2 regions of the Janthinobacterium sp. NKUCC08_JDC genome follow, and region 2 is predicted to be linked to the other one. Evidence: predicted binding sites of a transcription regulator. Region 2 holds the regulator's gene; the other holds the start of a gene.
What was found. The regulator FliA, encoded in region 2, starts transcription of late flagellar genes. The targets are predictions, from matches to a motif close to CTAAAGTTTNNNNNNNNNNNGCCGNTA.

Region 1 (9,149 bases), on a different contig from region 2:
ATGGCTCCCGTGTTGCGTCCGCCGCGCCGCGCCACGGCGCCCGTGGCCGCTTGCGCGCCCCAAGCCGATATGGAGCAGGCGCAAGCGTGCATGGCGCTCGATGAGAAAAACACAGCCCTCAATGCAAAGCTCGGCGAATTGGAAGGCAAGATCGGCGACTTGCAAAAGGCGCTGGCGCTGCCCGCCACCACCGCTGTGCCAGCCGCCGCGCCCGTCGAAGCGCAGGCGCCCCATGCCAAGCCCAAGCCACTGCACGCGGCGCCCGCCGCGGACAAGGACAAGAAGGCGGGCGGCAACGGTCTGTTGTGGCTCGGTATCGGTACCTTGCTCTTTCTGTTGTTGACGGCCGTCATCGTGTATATCGTGCGCAAGCGCAGGCAGGCGACGGGGTCGCGCGCGCCGTCGAAGTACTGGGTCTTGCTGCGCAAGCCGTTTAGCCGCAAGAAGAAGGATGTGCCCGTGCTGACGGAAGCCGTGGAAGAAGGGGCGGCCGAGCCGGAACCGGAGCCGTTCTCGCGTTAAAGGCATGGCAAGGCGGCGCCGAAAATTGATATAAAAAAGATATTGAAAAAATACATGGAAACGCCGGCCAATCGCGTTGCCTATTTCTTAAAGATGGTGATATGATTAATTCAGTGGACTTGCTCTACGACAAAACAGCCCCAGCCTGGCGCAGTCACCAACGATAGTGTGGCGCGGCAAACAGGTGTAGCGTTGCATAAACGCCTGGGTCTGGAAGCGGTTCGCGATGCCGACGATGTGCTCGCGAACGCCGGATGCAACCGGCAGCGAGGCGACGCCAGGAGATACCTGGGGCTCGCCTTCCAAATTCCCCCTCCTTGTTTTCCGGGCGCCGCAGATGGCGCGCTCGCTGGCATGGCGGCAGACGTAAAAAAAGCACCCGCGGGTGCTTTTGTCGTTTCTGGCGCGGCAAGCTTTACATGCGTGCGCGCGAACCCTGCATGGCGTTCGGCAGTTGCGTCATCCATGGTTCCGTGATGGCGCGGATTTCGCGGTCGTTGGCCAGGATTTGCTTGAGCAAGTCGATCTTGCGCAGGCGCGAGGCGCCGGCCAGAGCGGGCACCTTGCCTGTCATGGTCGCGCTGGCGGCGCTGGCACACTGGTTTTCCAGGGTATCCAGGCCATCCCAGTCGCTCGAACGTGCGGCCACGACCATTTTATTGGTCATTCCTGCAATATTTTCATACATCGAAAGAACGTCGTTGGAGGTCATGAGCACACCCGTAACTAGTGAATGGATTACCGCTTGTCCAGATTAACGGCAGGTCCAAGCGGAACTTGAGGGTATTTTTGAAAAAAAAGTGAAAATAATTTAGATGATTGCTTGGCTGCTGCCGACATCGCCCGCCAAGCCGCATGTCTGCTGGCGTCGCGGTGGCAGGGGAGTGTGTTGCGGCGCCTCAAAACGCGTTATGATTTTGCACACTACTGTCGTTACTTTGCCTGAAAGGATCACCATGCGCGTTGCCACTGCTGCCGCTTCCTCTTTCCCTGCTTCCTGGCGCAAGCGCGCCATGGTGCTGGCCCTGTCCGGCATCGCGCTGGCCGGGGGCGCCGTCCACGCGCATGGACAGGAGGCGGCCGCCAGTCCCGCCGCCGCGATGGCGGCGCCCACGGCGGTCTTGCCCGGCGACGATTTCTATGATTACGTGAATGGCGACTGGCTGCGCAGCACGGAGATTCCCGCCGACCGCAGCAGCTGGGGCTCGTTCGCCATCCTCGCCAACGCCACCAACGAACGCATCATCGGCCTCGTCGAAGGCCTGGCGGCGGTGCCACAGGCCGATGCCTCCGCGCGCCAGGTCAGCGATTTTTACCGTTCCTGGATCGACGAAGCGGCTATCGAAGCGAAGGGCTGGGCGCCGATCAAGCCGTTGCTGAAGAAGATCGATGGCATACGCGACCAGGCAGGACTGGCCCGCGCGCTGGGCGAAAGCCTGCGCGCCGATGTCGACCCGCTCAATTCCACCAATTTTTATACGGAAAACCTGTTCGGCCTGTGGGTGGCGCAGGATTTGAACGACACCACGCGCAATGTCGCCTATCTGCTGCAGGGCGGACTGGGCTTGCCCGACCGCGCCTTTTACCTGAGCGACAGCGCCCGCATGCAGGGCTTGCGCGCAGGCTACCAGGCGCATATCGCCGCCATGCTCAAGCAGGCCGGCTACAGCGATGCGCCGGCCCGGGCCGCGCGCGTATTTGCGCTGGAGCAGCAAATTGCCGCCAGTCACGCCAGCCGCGAGGATTCGGCCGATGTCGCCAAGGGCAATAATCCGTGGCGCGCCGCCGACTTCGCCAGCAAGGCGCCTGGCCTGGACTGGAAAGCCTTCTTCCAGGCGGCCGGCCTGGGCCAGCAGACGGATTTCATCGTCTGGCATCCGACGGCCATGACGGGCAGCGCGGCCCTGGTGGCTAGCGTGCCGCTGGCCACATGGAAAGATTTTCTGGCTTTCCACGCGATCAACCATTTCAGCACGACCTTGCCGAAGGCGGCCGCCGACCAGCGCTTTGCTTTCTATGGCAGCGCCCTGAGCGGCACGCCGCAGCAGTCGCTGCGCAGCAAGCGCGCGCTGGCCGCGACGAATGCGGCCTTGAGCGACGCCGTCGGCAAGCTCTACGTGGAACGCTATTTCCCGCCTGAATCGAAAGCGCGCGTGCAGGAGATGGTGACGAATATCGTCGCCGCCTTCTCGCGCCGCATCGACAAGCTCGACTGGATGGCGCCCGCCACCAAGGCGCAGGCGCAGGAAAAACTCAAGACCCTGTACGTGGGCGTCGGCTATCCGGAGCGCTGGGAAAATTATGCGGGTTTGCGCGTGGTGCGCGGCGATGCGCTGGGCAATGTGCAGCGGGCGGAACAGTTCCATTACCGGCAGGAGCTGGCCAAGCTGGGCCAGTCTCCCGACCGCAAGGCCTGGGCCATGCCGGCGCAGCTGGTCAACGCCGTCAACCTGCCGCTGCAAAATGCGCTGAACTTCCCGGCCGCCATCCTGCAGCCGCCATTCTTCGATCCGGCAGCGTCCGACGCGGCCAACTACGGCGGCATCGGCGCCACCATCGGCCACGAGATCAGCCACAGTTTTGACGACCAGGGTGCGCAGTTCGACGCCCAGGGCAAGCTGCGCGACTGGTGGACGCCAGCCGACCTGGCGCATTTCCAGTCGGCCTCGAAGCAACTGGTGGCGCAGTTCGCGGCCTACAAGCCGTTTTCCGACCTGGCCGTGAATGGCCAGCTGACCCTGAGCGAAAACCTGGCCGACCTGGCCGGCGTGGCGGCCGCGCATGACGCGTTCACCCTGTCGCAGCAGGGCACGCCGGCGCAGCCGGGCGCGGACCGCGACTTCTTCACCGGTTATTGCGTCAGTTGGCGCAGCAAGGCGCGCGAAGCGGCGGCGCGCCAGCAAATCCTCACGGATGGCCATGCGCCGGCGCAATACCGCGCCGCCACCGTGCGCAACCTCGACGCCTGGTACCCGGCCTTCGACGTCAAGCCGGGGCAGCAACTGTACCTGGCACCCGAACAGCGCGTGCGCGTCTGGTAGCAAATGGTGACGGTGCCGGCGCACAGGGCGCCGGCACCGTAAAATGGCGGAACATATCGACAGGACCGCCATGAAGCCGACCCCACCGCAAGATCAGCAAGACCCCATCCACGCCATCACCGAACGCACCCTGGCCCATTACGACGCCAGCGCCGAGCAGTTTTTCGAAGGCACGCGCGACCACGACGTCAGCCAGAATATCAGTGCGCTGCTGAACGCCATCGGCCGTCCGGCGCCTGTGGAGATTCTCGACCTCGGCTGCGGCCCGGGCCGCGATCTGAAAGCGTTCACGGCCATGGGCCACCATGCCACCGGTGTCGACGGCAGCGCCCGCTTCGTCGAGATGGCGCGCGCTTACAGCGGCTGCACCGTATGGCAGCAGGATTTCGTCGACCTCGACTTGCCTGCCGCGCAGTTCGACGGCGTGTTCGCGAATGCCGTGCTGTTCCACGTGCCCAGCGCCGTCCTGCCCGGCGTGCTGCGCGCCTTGTACGCGTGCCTGAAACCGGGCGGCGTGCTGTTCAGCTCGAATCCGCGCGGGCAGAACCAGGAAGGCTGGAACGGCGCGCGCTACGGCAGCTACCACGACGAAGCGACATGGGCCGCGTACGTGCAGGCGGCCGGATTCAGCCTGGTCGAGCAGTACTACCGTCCGCACGGCTTGCCGCGCGAGCAGCAGCCTTGGCTGGCCACCGTGTGGCGCAAAGCAGGCTGATTTCGCGTCATTAGCTGATTTTTGGCATGTGTTAGGGACCGTACATAGTTTTTGCAACCTCAAGCGTAGTATGGACACATCGACACGCAGCAAGCAGTTTGCAACGGCGTGTGAGCCGCAGTACCGGCCCTTCGGGGCAGGACAACAGATGTACCAACTACAGTGAGGATTTATCATGAACAAAGATCAAGTCGAAGGTAAACTGAAGGAAGTCGGCGGTAAAATCCAGGAAGCCGCTGGCAAGGTCGTCGGCAGCGAAGAACAGCAAGCCAAGGGCCTGGCAAACCAGGTCGAAGGCAAAGTGCAGAAGAAGGTTGGCGACGTCAAGGATGCGGTCGAAACCGTCACGCGCAAGCCGTAATCTGACGCACGCATAAAAAAAACCGCCGCCTGTCGCGAGACAGGCGGCGGTTTTCATTTGCGGGTGCGCTTTACTTCGCTACGCCCAGGTTCTGCTTGAAGAACATCTCGATTTTCTTGTACACGTGGCGCTGGCCCGCGCGCGACGAGATGCCGTGCTTGGCGCCCGGGTACGTCATCAGGTCGAACTGCACGCCGCGGTTCACGAGCGCGTCGATCAAACGCGTGCTGTTGCTGAACAAGACGTTGTCGTCGGCCATGCCGTGCACCAGCAGCAGCGGCGACTTCAGGCCGTCGAGGTGGGCGAACACGGTGCTGGCCTTGTAGCCATCGACGTTTTCCTTCGGCATGCCGAGGAATTGCTCCGTGTAGTGGGTGTCGTACAGCGACCAGTCGGTCACGGGCGCTACCGAGACGCCCATGGCGATCTTGTCGGACGCTGCCGACAGCAGGCGCAGGGTCATGAAGCCGCCGTAGCTCCAGCCGAATACGCCGATGCGTTTGGCATCGACGAAGCTTTGCTTGCCCAGCCAGTCGATGCCGACCAGTTGGTCGGCCACTTCGGCCGCGCCCAGGTTGTGATAGATGGCGTCCGTGAACGCGCGCTCGCGGCGCGACGAACCGCGGTTATCGAGGCGGAAGACGACAAAGCCCTGCTGCGCCATGTACTGGTCGAAGTTGTTGCCCCAGCGGCGCGCCACGTGCTGCGAGTGCGGGCCGCCATACGTCGACAGGTAGACGGGGTAGCGCTTGCTTGCGTCGAAGTTCGACGGCTTGACGATGGAGTAATACAGCGTCTGGCCATCGTTGGCCTTCAGGGTGCCGTATTCGGTCGGCAGGTGGTCCGCCTTGTATTTGGCGTACGGGTGACTGGCATTCAGCGCGTTTTCTTCCAGCCAGCCCACCATGGCGCCGTCAGGACGGCGGATGCTCACCTGCGGCGGCGTGGCCGGGTCGGAATACGTGTCGACGAAGACTTCGCCATTGCGCGAGAACGTCGTGTCGTGCCAGCCATCGGCTTTCGTCACGCGCTGCGGCTTGTCGGCCGTGCTGCCATCGAGCGCCAGCGCGTAGGTCTGCTTGTCGATCACGGCGTCGCGGTTCGACGCGACGAATACTTTACCCGTCTTCTGGTTCACGGCCAGCACGCTGTCGATGCCCCATTCGCCGGAAGTGACCGGGTGCAGCAGCTTGCCGCTCATGTCGTACAAATACAGATGGTTGCGGCCCGTGCGTTCGGACGACCACAGGAAGGTGCCGTTCGACAGGAAGCGCAGGTCGTCATGGATGCTGACCCAGGTTGTTGACGTTTCCGTCAGCAGGGTGCGCTGTGCCAAAGTACCGGCATCGACGGCAACCAGGTCGAGGGTCTTCTGGTCGCGCGACTGGCGCTGGTACACGAGCGACTTGCTGTCCGCGCTCCAGTCGGCGCGCACCAGGTAGATGTCCGGGTTCGTACCCAGATCCACCTGGCGCTGCACGCCCGTTTCCGGCGAGACGATCAGCAGCTGCACCAACACGTTCGGATCGCCGGCGGCAGGGTAGCGCTGCTCGACGACGTCCGTGCGGTCGGCGAAGATTTCAAAGCGGCGCACGACGGGCACCGGCGCTTCGTCATAGCGTTTGTAGGCGATGGCGGAATCGTCCGGGGCCCAGTAGTAGCCGGTGCGCTGGCCCATTTCTTCCTGCGCCACGAATTCGGCTTCGCCGTTGCGTATCGTGCCCTTGCCATCGGTCGTCAGTTGGCGTTCCTGGCCCGACTTCAGGTCGATCACATAGATGTTCTGGTCGCGCACGAACGAGACGTAGCGGCCTTTCGGCGAGATTTTCGGGTCGAGCACATTGCCCTTGGCGACCAGGCGCGCCTTGTCCGGATGGGCCGCGTCGACCAGGTACAGATTGCCGGCCAGCGGCACCAGCAGCTGCTTGCCGTCGGGCGACCAGCTGTAGCTGAGAATGCCGTTCAGGCTGGCCGTGCGCTCGCGTTCGCGGCGCGCCTGCTCTTCGGGCGAAATCGTTTCATTCGGCACCAGCGCCTTCGAGTCGACCAGGCGGTGCGTGCTCTTGTCCTTCAGCTTGAATTCCCACAGGTCGAGCTGGAACTGGTTGTCGGCGCGGCCGCGCAGGAACGTGACGCGCTCGCCGTCGGGCGAGACCTTCAGGTTGCGCACGCCGGGGCCGGCCAGCGCCGGATCGGCGTGGATGCGTTCCAGGGTCAGCTTTTCAGCCGATGCGGGAACGCTGGCCATCGCGGCCAGAAAACAAAGAATAAAACGCATGGATGTCTCGGTAGTTGGAAGGATGAAGGGCACTGCATGCAAAGGCGAACTTGAGCGTTGCCTAAGCGTAAGACGATACCAGAGCGTGCCTCTTTATGCGATAGCCCCGGCCACGGAATATGGGCGTGCCTGCCGTATTTCCTTCGTGAAAAATATCCAGGCACCATCCATTCGATGGCGCTTTGCCCGGTTCAGGCCAATATCGACCCCGTGACGACGCTCAGGCAGGCGCCGCCTATCCAGGCGTGGCCATCGCGGAAGCTGACGGACACGCGGCCGTCGCGCTGCAGGCAGGTGCCCTGGCGGACGCAGTAGTCGCCACCGGCCAGCAGCTGCGCGATGCAGGCGTTGGCACTGCCCGTGACGGGGTCTTCCACCAGCGCGCCATGTTCGCTGAGCAGCGCGCGCACTTCGTAATCAGCCGGCCCGCCCGCAGCGTGCGGGCCGTACAGCGCCAGGCCGTCCGCTCCGGCTGCGGCCAGCAAGGCCGTCAGCGATGCGATATCGGCGCGCACGGCCAGGCAGGCGGCGGCGCTTGCCAGCGGTACGCACAGCCAGCGGATGCCCATGTCGACGACGGTGCCGGCAGCGGCGGGCGTGCCGCCCAGCGCGGTTTGCAGCAGCGGCAGCAGAGTGGGTTTGAGCGCGCGCGCCGTGCACGGCGGCGCCTGGAACGCCAGCACGCCGCCCGCCTGCCGCTCGATCTGCACGAGGCCGACGCCGCATTCCTGCACGATGCGCGCGCCTTTCGGCTGCATGCCCGAGTCGAGCAGGGCATGCGCCGTGCCCAGGGTCGGGTGGCCGGCGAACGGGAATTCCATCTCGGGCGAAAAAATCCGCACGCGGTAGTCGGCTGCCGGATCGCGCGGCGCCAGCACGAAGGTGGTTTCCGACAGGCCCGTCCAGCGCGCGATCGCCTGCATCTGCGCGGTATCGAGGCCGTCGGCGTCGAGCACCACGGCCAGCGGATTGCCCATGAAAGGCAGGCTGCTGAACACATCGACTTGCTTGAAGGGGCGCGGCTGCGGCATGGCGAATTCCTTGAAAGTTATGGCACCGCGCGCAGGCGCTGCAGCGACAGCCGGTTCAGATACCAGGTCAGCAGCACGGCGGCCACCGTCAAGCCCGTGACGAGGCCGATCCAGAAACCGGCGGCGGCCATCGGTTCGGCCGGCGACCAGATGAAGCCAGCCGGCGCGAGGCCCAGTACATAGCCGATCGGCAGCGAGAAGCCCCAGAAGGCCAGCAGCTGGATCAGCATCGGCTGGCGCGTCACCTTGTAGCCGCGGATGGCGCAGGACGTGGCCACCTGCGTCGCGTCGGATAGCTGGAACAGGGCGGCGAACAGCAGCAGCTGCGCGCACAGCGCCTGCACTTGCGGGTCGGACGTGTAGGCTTGCGCGATCTGGTGGCGGAAGAGGGTGATGACGGCGGCCGAGACGATGGCGGCCGTCAGCGACATGGCCACGCCCACCCACGAAATGAAACGGGCCTTGCGCAAATTGGCTTCGCCCACGGCATGGCCCACGCGCGTGACGAGCGCGATGCCGAACGTGAGCGGCACCATGAAGACGACGGACGAGAAATTCAGGGCAATCTGGTGCGCCGACACCTGGATCACGCCGAAGCGCGCCACCAGCAGGCTGATGACGCCAAAGGCGCTCACTTCGGCAAAGTAGGTGACGCCGATGGGCAGGCCCAGGCGCAGCATGGGGCCGATGGACGACAGCTGCGGCCATTCCCAGTGCGTGAATGGATACGTGGCGCGGTAGGCGGGCGCGATCCTAATCCAGGCCAGCATGGCCAGCAACATCATCCACACGCAGCAGGTGGTGGCCACGGCGCAGCCCACGCCGCCGAGCTTCGGCATGCCCCAGTGGCCGTAGATCAGCAGGTAGTTGACGAAAATGTTCAGCGCCAGCGCGGCCAGCGCGATCACCATCACGGGCTTGGTCTGGTTGATGCTGGTGCTGTAGCCGTACAGCGCGCGGTAGGCGGCGAACGGCGGCAGCGCGCAGCTGATGATGTGCACGAACAGCTTGGCCTTGGCTGCCACGGCCGGTTCCAGCATCAGATGGTCGAACACGAGCGCCGCCATGTTCGTCAGCAGACAGGCGACCAGGCCCACGAGCAGCGCCTTCCACAGCGACTGGCGCACGATGTGCGGCACCCGGTCGTGGCGCGCGGCGCCGATTTCATGCGCCACCAGGGTATTGATCGCCATCATGATGC
Region 2 (9,149 bases):
CCACGATGCCATCACCCTGGCGCACGAGCAGTGGGGCATCGATTACGAGGCAGGCATCGCCGCCATCACGGACGACGTGGCTATGGGCTCGACGCCGGATCAGGCGCACCTGAGCATCAAGCTGTTGATGCTGGTCAACGACATCACCTTGCGCAACTTGGCGCCTGACGAGCAAGCCAGCGGCTACGGCTTCCTGCAGGCGAAACCGGCCATGGCTTGCTCGCCTGTCGCCATCACGCCCGACGAACTGGGTGACGCCTGGCGCGGCGGCAAGGTGCATTACGCCCTGCGCTGCAGCCTGAACGGCAAGTTGACGGGCCAGCCCCACGCGGGTGCCGACATGGCGTTCAATTACCCGCAATTGCTGGCCCATCTGTGCCAGACGCGCAATGCGCGCGCCGGCAGCGTGGTCAGTGCGGGCGGCGTCGCCAACAAGGAAGTCAAGAAGGGATTTTCCAGTATCGTTGAGCGACGTAACCAGGAGATGATCGCCGATGGTGTCGCCAGCACGCCGTATCTGCTGTTTGGTGATGTTGTTCGCCTGGAAATGCTGGGTGACGACGGCAAGTCCCTGTTTGGCGCGATCGAACAGACCGTGAAGCAGGCGGAAGCCAGGAAGTCCCGCTAAGGTTTCTGAAGAGCAAAGGAAATGCAGGGGATTTGCCCCCCTGTTCCTCCGATGGCAACAAGGTACTTGACTCGATAATGCTCCATGCCCAGTCCGTATTGCGCCTAGCCAGGCTGCAGGACTTCACCGGAGTTGATTGATGTCGGAAGACAGCGACGCAGAAAAGACCGAAGCCGCGTCACCGAAGCGCCTCGAGCAGGCGCGTGAGGAAGGCGACGTTCCGCGATCGCGTGAAGTGGCCACGTTTACGGTGTTGATGGCGTCCGGCTGCTGCCTGTGGTTTGCCGGCGACGCCATCGTGCGGCGGCTGACAGCTGTCATGGTTTCCGGGCTGACGCTGGACCGGGAGCAGATACTCAATCCCGACGCGATGATGTTGCGCATCGGCTATGACGTGGGCTCGGTCTTGCTGACCTGTTTGCCGTACGCCGCAGCCATCATGCTTGTCGCCCTGGCCTCGCCCGTGCTGGTGGGCGGCTGGCTGTTCAGCTCCAAGGCGTTTACTCCCAATTTTGGCAAGCTCAACCCGATTCGTGGCCTGGGCAATATGTTTTCAAAGAATGCGCTGGTGGAGCTGCTCAAGGCCATTGCCAAGACCCTCGTCGTTGGCGTCGTCGCCTGGATGGTGATGCAGCATCAAAAGGACGCCGTGCTGGGCCTGTCGGTGGAATCCCTGCGCGCCGGTTCGGCCCATCTGATCAGCCTGCTGATCACGGCCTTTTTGCTGATCGTCGGCGCCCTGGGCCTGATCGCCGCCATCGACGGTCCGTACCAGATGTGGCACTACGCTAACAAGATGAAAATGACCTTGCAGGAAGTCAAGCAAGAGTCGAAGGAGTCGGACGGCAATCCGCAGATCAAGGCGAAGATACGCCAGATGCAGCATGAAATGTCGCGCCGCCGCATGATGGCCGACGTGCCGACGGCCGACGTGGTGGTAACCAATCCTACGCACTACGCCGTGGCCTTGAAGTATGGCGAGAATTCGCGCGGCGCACCGCAGGTGGTGGCCAAGGGCATCGACGAAGTGGCGGCGAAGATCCGCGAACTGGCCGGCGAACACAAGGTCGCCATCCTCGAAGCGCCGGCCCTGGCGCGCGCGCTGTACAAGCACACGGACATCGGCGACGAGATTCCCGAGGCGCTGTATGGTGCCGTGGCCGAAGTGCTGGCCTACGTGTTCCAGCTGCGCAGCTACGGCAGCGGCCACGGCGAGCGCCCCGACAAGCCGAAAAAACTCGATGTCCCGCCCGAGCTCGACCCGCTCGACCCCGCATCGCAGACCAAACCCGCGGCAGACGCGGCAGACAAGAATAAAGGAAGCACACCATGAACGGCCTGACCATGCCAGCCTGGCTCAGCGGATTGAAAGGCAACGCCAGCAAGGGCCTCGCCGCGCCGATCATCATCATCATGCTGCTGGCGATGATGGTGCTGCCGCTGCCCGCCTTCATCCTCGACATCTTCTTCAGCTTCAATATCGCGCTGTCCATCATCGTGCTGCTGACGGCGCTGTACACGGTCAAGCCGCTCGACTTCATGGCGTTCCCGACCATTTTGCTCGTGTCGACCATGCTGCGCCTGTCGCTGAACGTGGCCTCCACGCGCGTGGTGCTGACGGAAGGCCATACGGGTGCCGACGCGGCCGGTAAAGTGATTGAAGCGTTCGGTCACTTCCTGATCGGCGGCAACTTCACGGTCGGTATCGTGGTCTTCATTATTTTGACGATCATTAACTTTACCGTCGTGACCAAGGGTGCGGGCCGTATCGCCGAGGTGGGCGCCCGCTTCGCGCTGGACGCCATGCCTGGTAAACAGATGGCCATCGATGCCGACCTGAACGCCGGCCTGATCGGCGAAGACGAAGCGCGCCGTCGCCGCACGGAAGTGGCGCAGGAAGCGGAGTTCTATGGCGCCATGGACGGTGCCAGCAAATACGTGCGTGGCGACGCCATCGCCGGCATCATGGTGACCGTCATCAATATCGTCGGCGGCTTGCTGGTGGGCTTGCTGCAGCATGACATGGGCTTTGCCGACGCACTCAAGAACTACACCTTGCTGGCCATCGGTGACGGCCTCGTGGCGCAGATTCCTTCGCTGATCATTTCCACGGCGGCCGGTATCGTCGTCTCGCGCGTGGCCAGCGAACAGGACATCGGCACCCAGCTGGTGGGCCAGCTGTTTGCGAAACCGCAAGTGCTGTATATTACCGCCGGCATCATCGGCGGCATGGGCTTGATCCCCGGCATGCCGAACATGGTCTTCATCCTGCTGGCCTCGCTGCTGGCCGGCTCCGCCTATTTGATCAGCAAGAAGCGCACGCAGGAAAAAGAAGCGGCCGAGAAGCCGGCCGAAGCGCCGCAAGCGACCGTGGCGCCCGAGCAGGAAGAAGCGAGCTGGCAAGACATCATGCCCGTCGATACCCTGGGCCTGGAAGTGGGCTACCGCTTGATTCCCCTGGTCGACAAGACGCAGGGCGGCGAATTGCTCAAGCGTATCAAGGGCATCCGCAAGAAATTCGCCCAGGAAGTGGGCTTCCTGGCGCCGCCCGTGCATATCCGCGACAACCTGGAATTGAAGCCGTCCGCCTACCGCATCACCTTGAAAGGCGTGGAAGTGGGCGTGGGCGAAGCGTTCAACGGCCAGTTCCTGGCGATTAACCCCGGCATGGCCAGCGGCACCTTGCCGGGCCTGGCCACGAGCGACCCCGCGTTCGGTTTGCCCGCCACGTGGATCGACGCCAGCCTGCGCGACCAGGCCCAATCGATGGGCTACACGGTCGTCGATGCGGGCACCGTGGTGGCCACGCACTTGAACCATTTGATCACCTCGCATGCGTCCGAGCTGCTGGGCCGCGCGGAAGTGCAGTCGCTGCTCGACCACCTGGGCAAGGATGCGCCGCGCCTGGTGGAAGACCTGGTGCCGAAGATGCTGTCGCTGTCGGCTCTGCAAAAAGTGCTGCAGAACCTGCTGGCCGAGGGCGTGCACATCCGCGACATGCGCACCATCATCGAAACCCTGGCCGAGTACACGGTCAGCACGCAAGACCCGAACGAGCTGACGGCGCTGGTGCGCGTGTCCCTGGGCCGCGCCATCGTGCAGCAACTGTTCCCCGGTGCGGCCGAGCTGTCCGTGATGACGCTCGACAGCCGCCTGGAACGCCTGCTGATGCAGGCGATGGGCAATGGCGGCGACGGCGCCGGCATCGAGCCGGGCCTGGCCGACACCATCGCCCACCAGGCGGGCCTGGCTGCCCAGCAGCAGGAAGCGCTGGGCCTGACGCCGGTGCTGCTGGTGCCGGCGCCGCTGCGCGCCCTGCTGTCGCGCTTCCTGCGCCGCGCCTTGCCGCAACTCAAAGTGCTGTCGCATGCGGAAGTGCCGGAAACCAAGACGATCCGCGTCACGGCGCTGGTGGGTGCGCAGTAGTTGACAGAGTTAATGCCGGGGTCAGACCCGCCGGGTCTGACCCCAGCCTTCGTTTGGGTCAAAAAAAACCGAAATTTCCTCCTGGCAAACTGAATAACGGGTACTTTCCCGTCCTGTTCCTTCGATCGTTTCCTGCAAGCATCGCTAATAATGGAAACTGTCCGAGTGATCTGTGTCCATGTGGAAGACAGCACTCAAGCAACAGGAGTCGATGATGGTCACACAGTTCAGCCAATATTGCGCCACCCCCGCCTTGGGAGGCCGGTCATGAATGTGAAGAAATTTACGGGCACCTCGTCGCGCGATGCGCTGCGCAAGGTGCGCGAAGCGCTGGGACCCGATGCCGTGATCCTGTCGAACCGCCAGGCCGATGGCGTGGTGGAGATCCTCGCGCTGGCCAATGACGATGCCGCTTCGCTCGCTTCGCCGCCGGCCGCGTCCGAAATGGCCCAGCCCCGTCCCCAGTTGCAGACCCAGTTCGCCACGCCGCAGCGTCCGGCCGCCCCGGCCCAGCGCCCGGCTGCGCCCCGTCCTGCCGCACCGCGCCAGGCTGCCTCCGAGCCAGTGGACATGGCCCGCATGCAGCAGATGATGGCCAGCGCGCTGGCGCACGTCAAAGAGAACGCCGCCGCCGAGATGAGCGGCATGATGAATGAAATCCGCGCCATGCGCGGCATGATGGAAACCCAGCTGGCGGAAATCTCGTGGGGTTCGACGCAGCAGCGCGAGCCGCAAAAAGCCGTCGTGCTGCGCGAAATGCTGGCCGCCGGCTTTTCCGCCAGCCTGGCGCGCTACCTGATCGACAAGCTGCCCGCCGGCCTCGACGGTGCGCAAAGCATGCGCTGGATCAAGACCGTCCTCAGCCGCAACCTGAACACGGTGGCCAATGAAGACGCCATGCTGGAGCAGGGCGGCGTATTTGCCCTGGTGGGCCCGACCGGTGTCGGCAAGACCACCAGCACGGCCAAGCTGGCGGCCCGCTGCGTGATGCGCCACGGCCCGGAAAAGCTGGCCCTGATCACCACGGACGCCTATCGTATCGGCGCGCATGAGCAACTGCGCATCTATGGCAAGATCCTCGGCGTGATGGTGCATTCCGTGAAAGATGAAGCGGATTTGCGCATCGCCTTGAAAGAATTGAAGAACAAGCACACGGTGCTGATCGATACGGTGGGCGTGAGCCAGCGCGACCAGATGGTGACGGAACAGGTGGCCATGCTGTCGGGCGCCGGCGCCGACGTGAAACGCCTGCTGTGCCTGAACTCCACGGCGACCCAGGAAACCCTCAACGAAGTGGTGCGCGCCTATCAGGGCAGCGGCCTGGCCGGCTGCATCATGACCAAGCTCGATGAAGCGGCGTCGATCGGCAACGTGCTCGACGTGGTGATCCGCCAGAAGCTGAACCTGTTCTATGTGTCGAACGGCCAGCGCGTGCCGGAAGACCTGTACCTGGCCGACCGTGGCTACCTGATCGACCGTGCCTTCAAGCTCAAGCGCGACTCGGCGGCCACGCAGTTTTCCGATGCCGAACTGCCGCTCCTGATGGCGCAGGCGGCCGCCCGCAACAATGAAGCGCGCGGGGTGCACCTTGGCTAATTTCGATTTCGACCAGGCCGAAGGCTTGCGCCGCATGCTGGCCGGCCCGCAGCCGCGCGTCATGACGTTCCTCTCGGCCACGCCGCAGGACGACAAGGGCGCCATGCTGGTCAACCTGGGTGCTTCGCTCGTCTACGGCGGCAATGACGTGCTGCTGCTCGACGCCAGCGGCGGCAGCGATGGCGTGGCCGCGCGCCTGGGACTGGCGCACGGCGCCAGCCTGCGCGACGTGGCGCGCCAGCAGTGTGGCTTGAACCAGGTCATCCACCAGGTGCCGCAAGGTTTTGGCGTGGCCAGCCTGGGCGCGCGCAACCACCTGATGGACAGCATGGACTATGCGGGCGAGGAGGAGCTGCGCCGCCTGGGCAAGACTTTCGACGTGCTGGCGCGCCGGAGCGGCATCGTGCTGGTCGACGGCGTCGTGGCAGAAGAGGGCGCCTGCTTCCCCGTGCCCTTGATGGCATCGTCCGATATCGTCGTGCAAGTCTCCACCAGCGCCACCTCGATCAAGGCGGCGTACTGCCTGATCAAGCGCCTGAGCCAGGAACTGGGACGCCGTCCGTTCGGTATTCTCGTCACCGGCGCTTCCGAATCCGAAGCAAAAGTGGTATACGATAATATGGCACAGGCGGCGAGCCGTTACCTGGCCGTGAAGCTGACGTCGATGGGTTCGGTGCCTGCCGATGAGTATCTGCACCGCGCGGCGCGCCTGGGCCGCAGCGTGGTCGATGCGTTTCCGCTGGCGGGCGCCTCGGTGGCGTTTCGCGGACTGGCCGAGCGCCTGGCCCGTTCGGCGGCGCCCGTGCTGGGCGGCACCTTGTACCAGACGGGGAGTCCGCACCAGTTCAGCGCCTGAAGCCAACCGTAGCACCAGATAAGATGAGAAAACAATAAGCAGCCTATGTACACGGTCAAAGGGAAATCGAACAAGGACTATTTGCTGACGGAGCACATTCCGCTGGTGAAGCGTCTGGCGCACCATATGAAGGCGAAATTGCCGCCTTCGGTCGAGGTCGATGACCTGATCCAAGCCGGCATGATCGGCCTGCTCGATGCCATCAGCCGGTATGAAGAGACGCATGGCGCGCAGTTCGAGACGTATGCCGTGCTGCGCATCCGCGGCGCCATGCTCGACGAATTGCGCACCAGCGACTGGCTGCCGCGCAGCATGCGCCAGAACATGCGCAAGATCGAAGAGGCGATGAGCACCTTGCAGCAGCGCCTCGGCCATCCGCCGACAGAGTCGGAAGTGGCGAAACTGCTCAAGATGTCGCTGGCCGACTACCAGGAAATGCTGGGCGACGGCGGCGGCCACCAGCTCGTGTACTACGAAGACTTTCATGACCCGGACGGCAATGACAGCTTTCTCGACCGCCATTGCGTGGACGAGGACAGCGACCCCTTGCGTTCCCTACTCGATACCGATTTCCGGCAATCCGTGATCGATGCCATCGACGCGCTGCCACCACGCGAGAAAATACTCATGGGCCTGTATTACGAAGAAGAGCTGAACCTGAAGGAGATCGGCGCGGTGATGGGCGTATCCGAATCGCGCGTCTCGCAGCTGCATACCCAGGCCGTCGCGCGCCTGCGCGCAACCTTGAGGGAGCAGGCGTGGACTGGTCCAGCGTAATCGGGCTGGCGCTGGCGCTGGCGGGCCTGTTGGTCGGCCAGGCACTGGAAGGCGGCAAGATGGCCTCCCTGCTGCAGCCGGCCGCCTTTGCCATCGTGGTCATCGGCACTTTCGGCGCCGTGCTGCTGCAAACGCGGCTGCGCACTTTCGTGCGCGGCCTGGAAATGCTGCGCTGGGTCTTCCTGCCGCCAGCCGATACGCGTGCCGCGCTGGCGCGCGATATCGGGCAATGGAGCTTGACGGCGCGCCGCGATGGCCCGCTGGCGCTCGAGCGCCTGATGGAAAACACGGCCGACCGCTTCAACGCCAAGGGCTTGCGGATGATTGTCGACGGCATCGCGCCGGACAAGCTGCGCCAGCTGCTCGACGTGGAAATCTCCGCCTACGAAATGGCCGAGCGCCAGGCCGTCAAGGTATGGGAGTCGGCGGCCGGCTATTCGCCCACCATCGGTATTCTGGGCGCCGTGCTGGGCCTGATCCACGTGATGGAAAACCTCACCGACCCAAGTAAATTAGGCAGCGGCATCGCGGTGGCGTTTGTCTCGACCATCTACGGCGTCGGCCTGGCCAACCTGCTGTTCCTGCCGGTGGCGAATAAACTCAAGGCCATCGTTTCGCGCCGCGTGCTGCAGTATGAAATCACGGCCGCCGTACTGTACGACATCGCCACGGGCGACCATACGCGCATCATCGAAGAGCGCGTGTCCAGCCTGCTGCACGAGCACTGACCATGATGCGGCGCGCGCGCAGGAAGTATGACGAGGAACCGGACAACCAGGACCGCTGGCTGATCTCGTACGCCGACTTCATCACCCTGCTGTTCGCTTTCTTCGTTGTCATGTACGCCATTTCGCAAGTCAACGAAGGCAAGTACCGCGTCTTCCAGAACGCCATCGGCCAGGCCTTCAGCCTGGAAAAGGGCGCGCCGCCCATCATCATGGAAGCGCCGCAAGCGATCCCGCTGCCGAATCCCGCCCTGAAACGCCGCACGGAAGCCATCCGCCGCGAGCGTGAACACATGACGCGCCTGGCGCAGGACTTGACGTCGACCTTGGCGCCGCTGGTCAAGGAAGGCAAGGTGCGGGTCACGCAGACGAGCCGCGGCGTGAGCGTGGAAATCAATGCCAGCGTGCTGTTCGACCCGGGCGCGGCGCGCCTGACGGCTGAGTCGGACCAGGCCCTGCGCGCCGTCGCCGTGCTGCTCAAGGACGATACGCACGACGTGCAGGTGGAAGGGCATACGGACGTGCAGCCGATCAGCAATTCCAACTTTGCCTCGAACTGGGAATTGTCGGCCGCGCGCGCCAGCGCCGTGGTGCGCCTGTTCATTGCCAGCGGCGTCAAGGCGTCGCGCCTGACGGCCGTCGGTCACGCCGACAATATCCCCGTGGCGCCCAATGAAACGGCGGAAGGGCGCGCGCGCAACCGCCGGGTCGCCGTGACGATCCTCTCGGGCATCCCGGAAACGGTGACGGAAGTGCCGACGGCGCCCGTGGCGCCGGCACCGGCACCTGCTCCGGCCAACTGACGGTCGTCAACTGCTGGCCGCCGCTTGGTACAATCGCGGCCTTCTTTCTTTTTATTTCTCCATCATGAAAAGCAGCTCCTTGGGCGGTCTCGTCTATTCCACTGAAACGGGCCGCATGTGTCCGGCCTGCCGCCAGCCGCTGGCGCAATGTGCGTGCAAGGCGCAAGCCAAGGCGGCGCCGGCGGGCGACGGCGTGGTGCGCGTGTCGCGCCAGACCAAGGGCCGCGGCGGCAAGAGCGTCACCGTGGTCAAGGGCTTGCCGCTGGACGCCATCGCGCTGGCCCTGCTGGGCAAGCAGCTGCGCACGCAGTGCGGCTCGGGCGGCACGGTCAAGGATG

Region 1: a site for FliA is predicted at 1,278-1,304, ahead of KO538_RS18680 (flagellar protein FliT). Genes of this name have one in related genera too.

Annotation. Positions count from the first base shown of each region.
Region 1 covers NZ_JAHKQW010000007.1:254,255-263,403, reverse strand. Annotated here, with positions in the region: partial or broken gene KO538_RS18685 (hypothetical protein) at 1-522, shown strand, start outside; gene KO538_RS18680 (flagellar protein FliT) at 938-1,189, opposite strand; gene KO538_RS18675 (M13 family metallopeptidase) at 1,479-3,563, shown strand; gene KO538_RS18670 (methyltransferase domain-containing protein) at 3,634-4,278, shown strand; gene KO538_RS18665 (CsbD family protein) at 4,454-4,639, shown strand; gene KO538_RS18660 (S9 family peptidase) at 4,710-6,917, opposite strand; gene KO538_RS18655 (PhzF family phenazine biosynthesis protein) at 7,109-7,948, opposite strand; gene KO538_RS18650 (MATE family efflux transporter) at 7,966-9,149, opposite strand, start outside.
Region 2 covers NZ_JAHKQW010000001.1:1,132,678-1,141,826, reverse strand. Annotated here, with positions in the region: gene KO538_RS05280 (fumarylacetoacetate hydrolase family protein) at 1-628, shown strand, start outside; gene flhB (flagellar biosynthesis protein FlhB) at 768-1,961, shown strand; gene flhA (flagellar biosynthesis protein FlhA) at 1,958-4,054, shown strand; gene flhF (flagellar biosynthesis protein FlhF) at 4,322-5,650, shown strand; gene KO538_RS05260 (antiactivator of flagellar biosynthesis FleN protein) at 5,643-6,506, shown strand; gene KO538_RS05255 (RNA polymerase sigma factor FliA) at 6,552-7,283, shown strand; gene KO538_RS05250 (flagellar motor protein) at 7,265-8,011, shown strand; gene motD (flagellar motor protein MotD) at 8,017-8,811, shown strand; gene KO538_RS05240 (translation initiation factor Sui1) at 8,876-9,149, shown strand, end outside.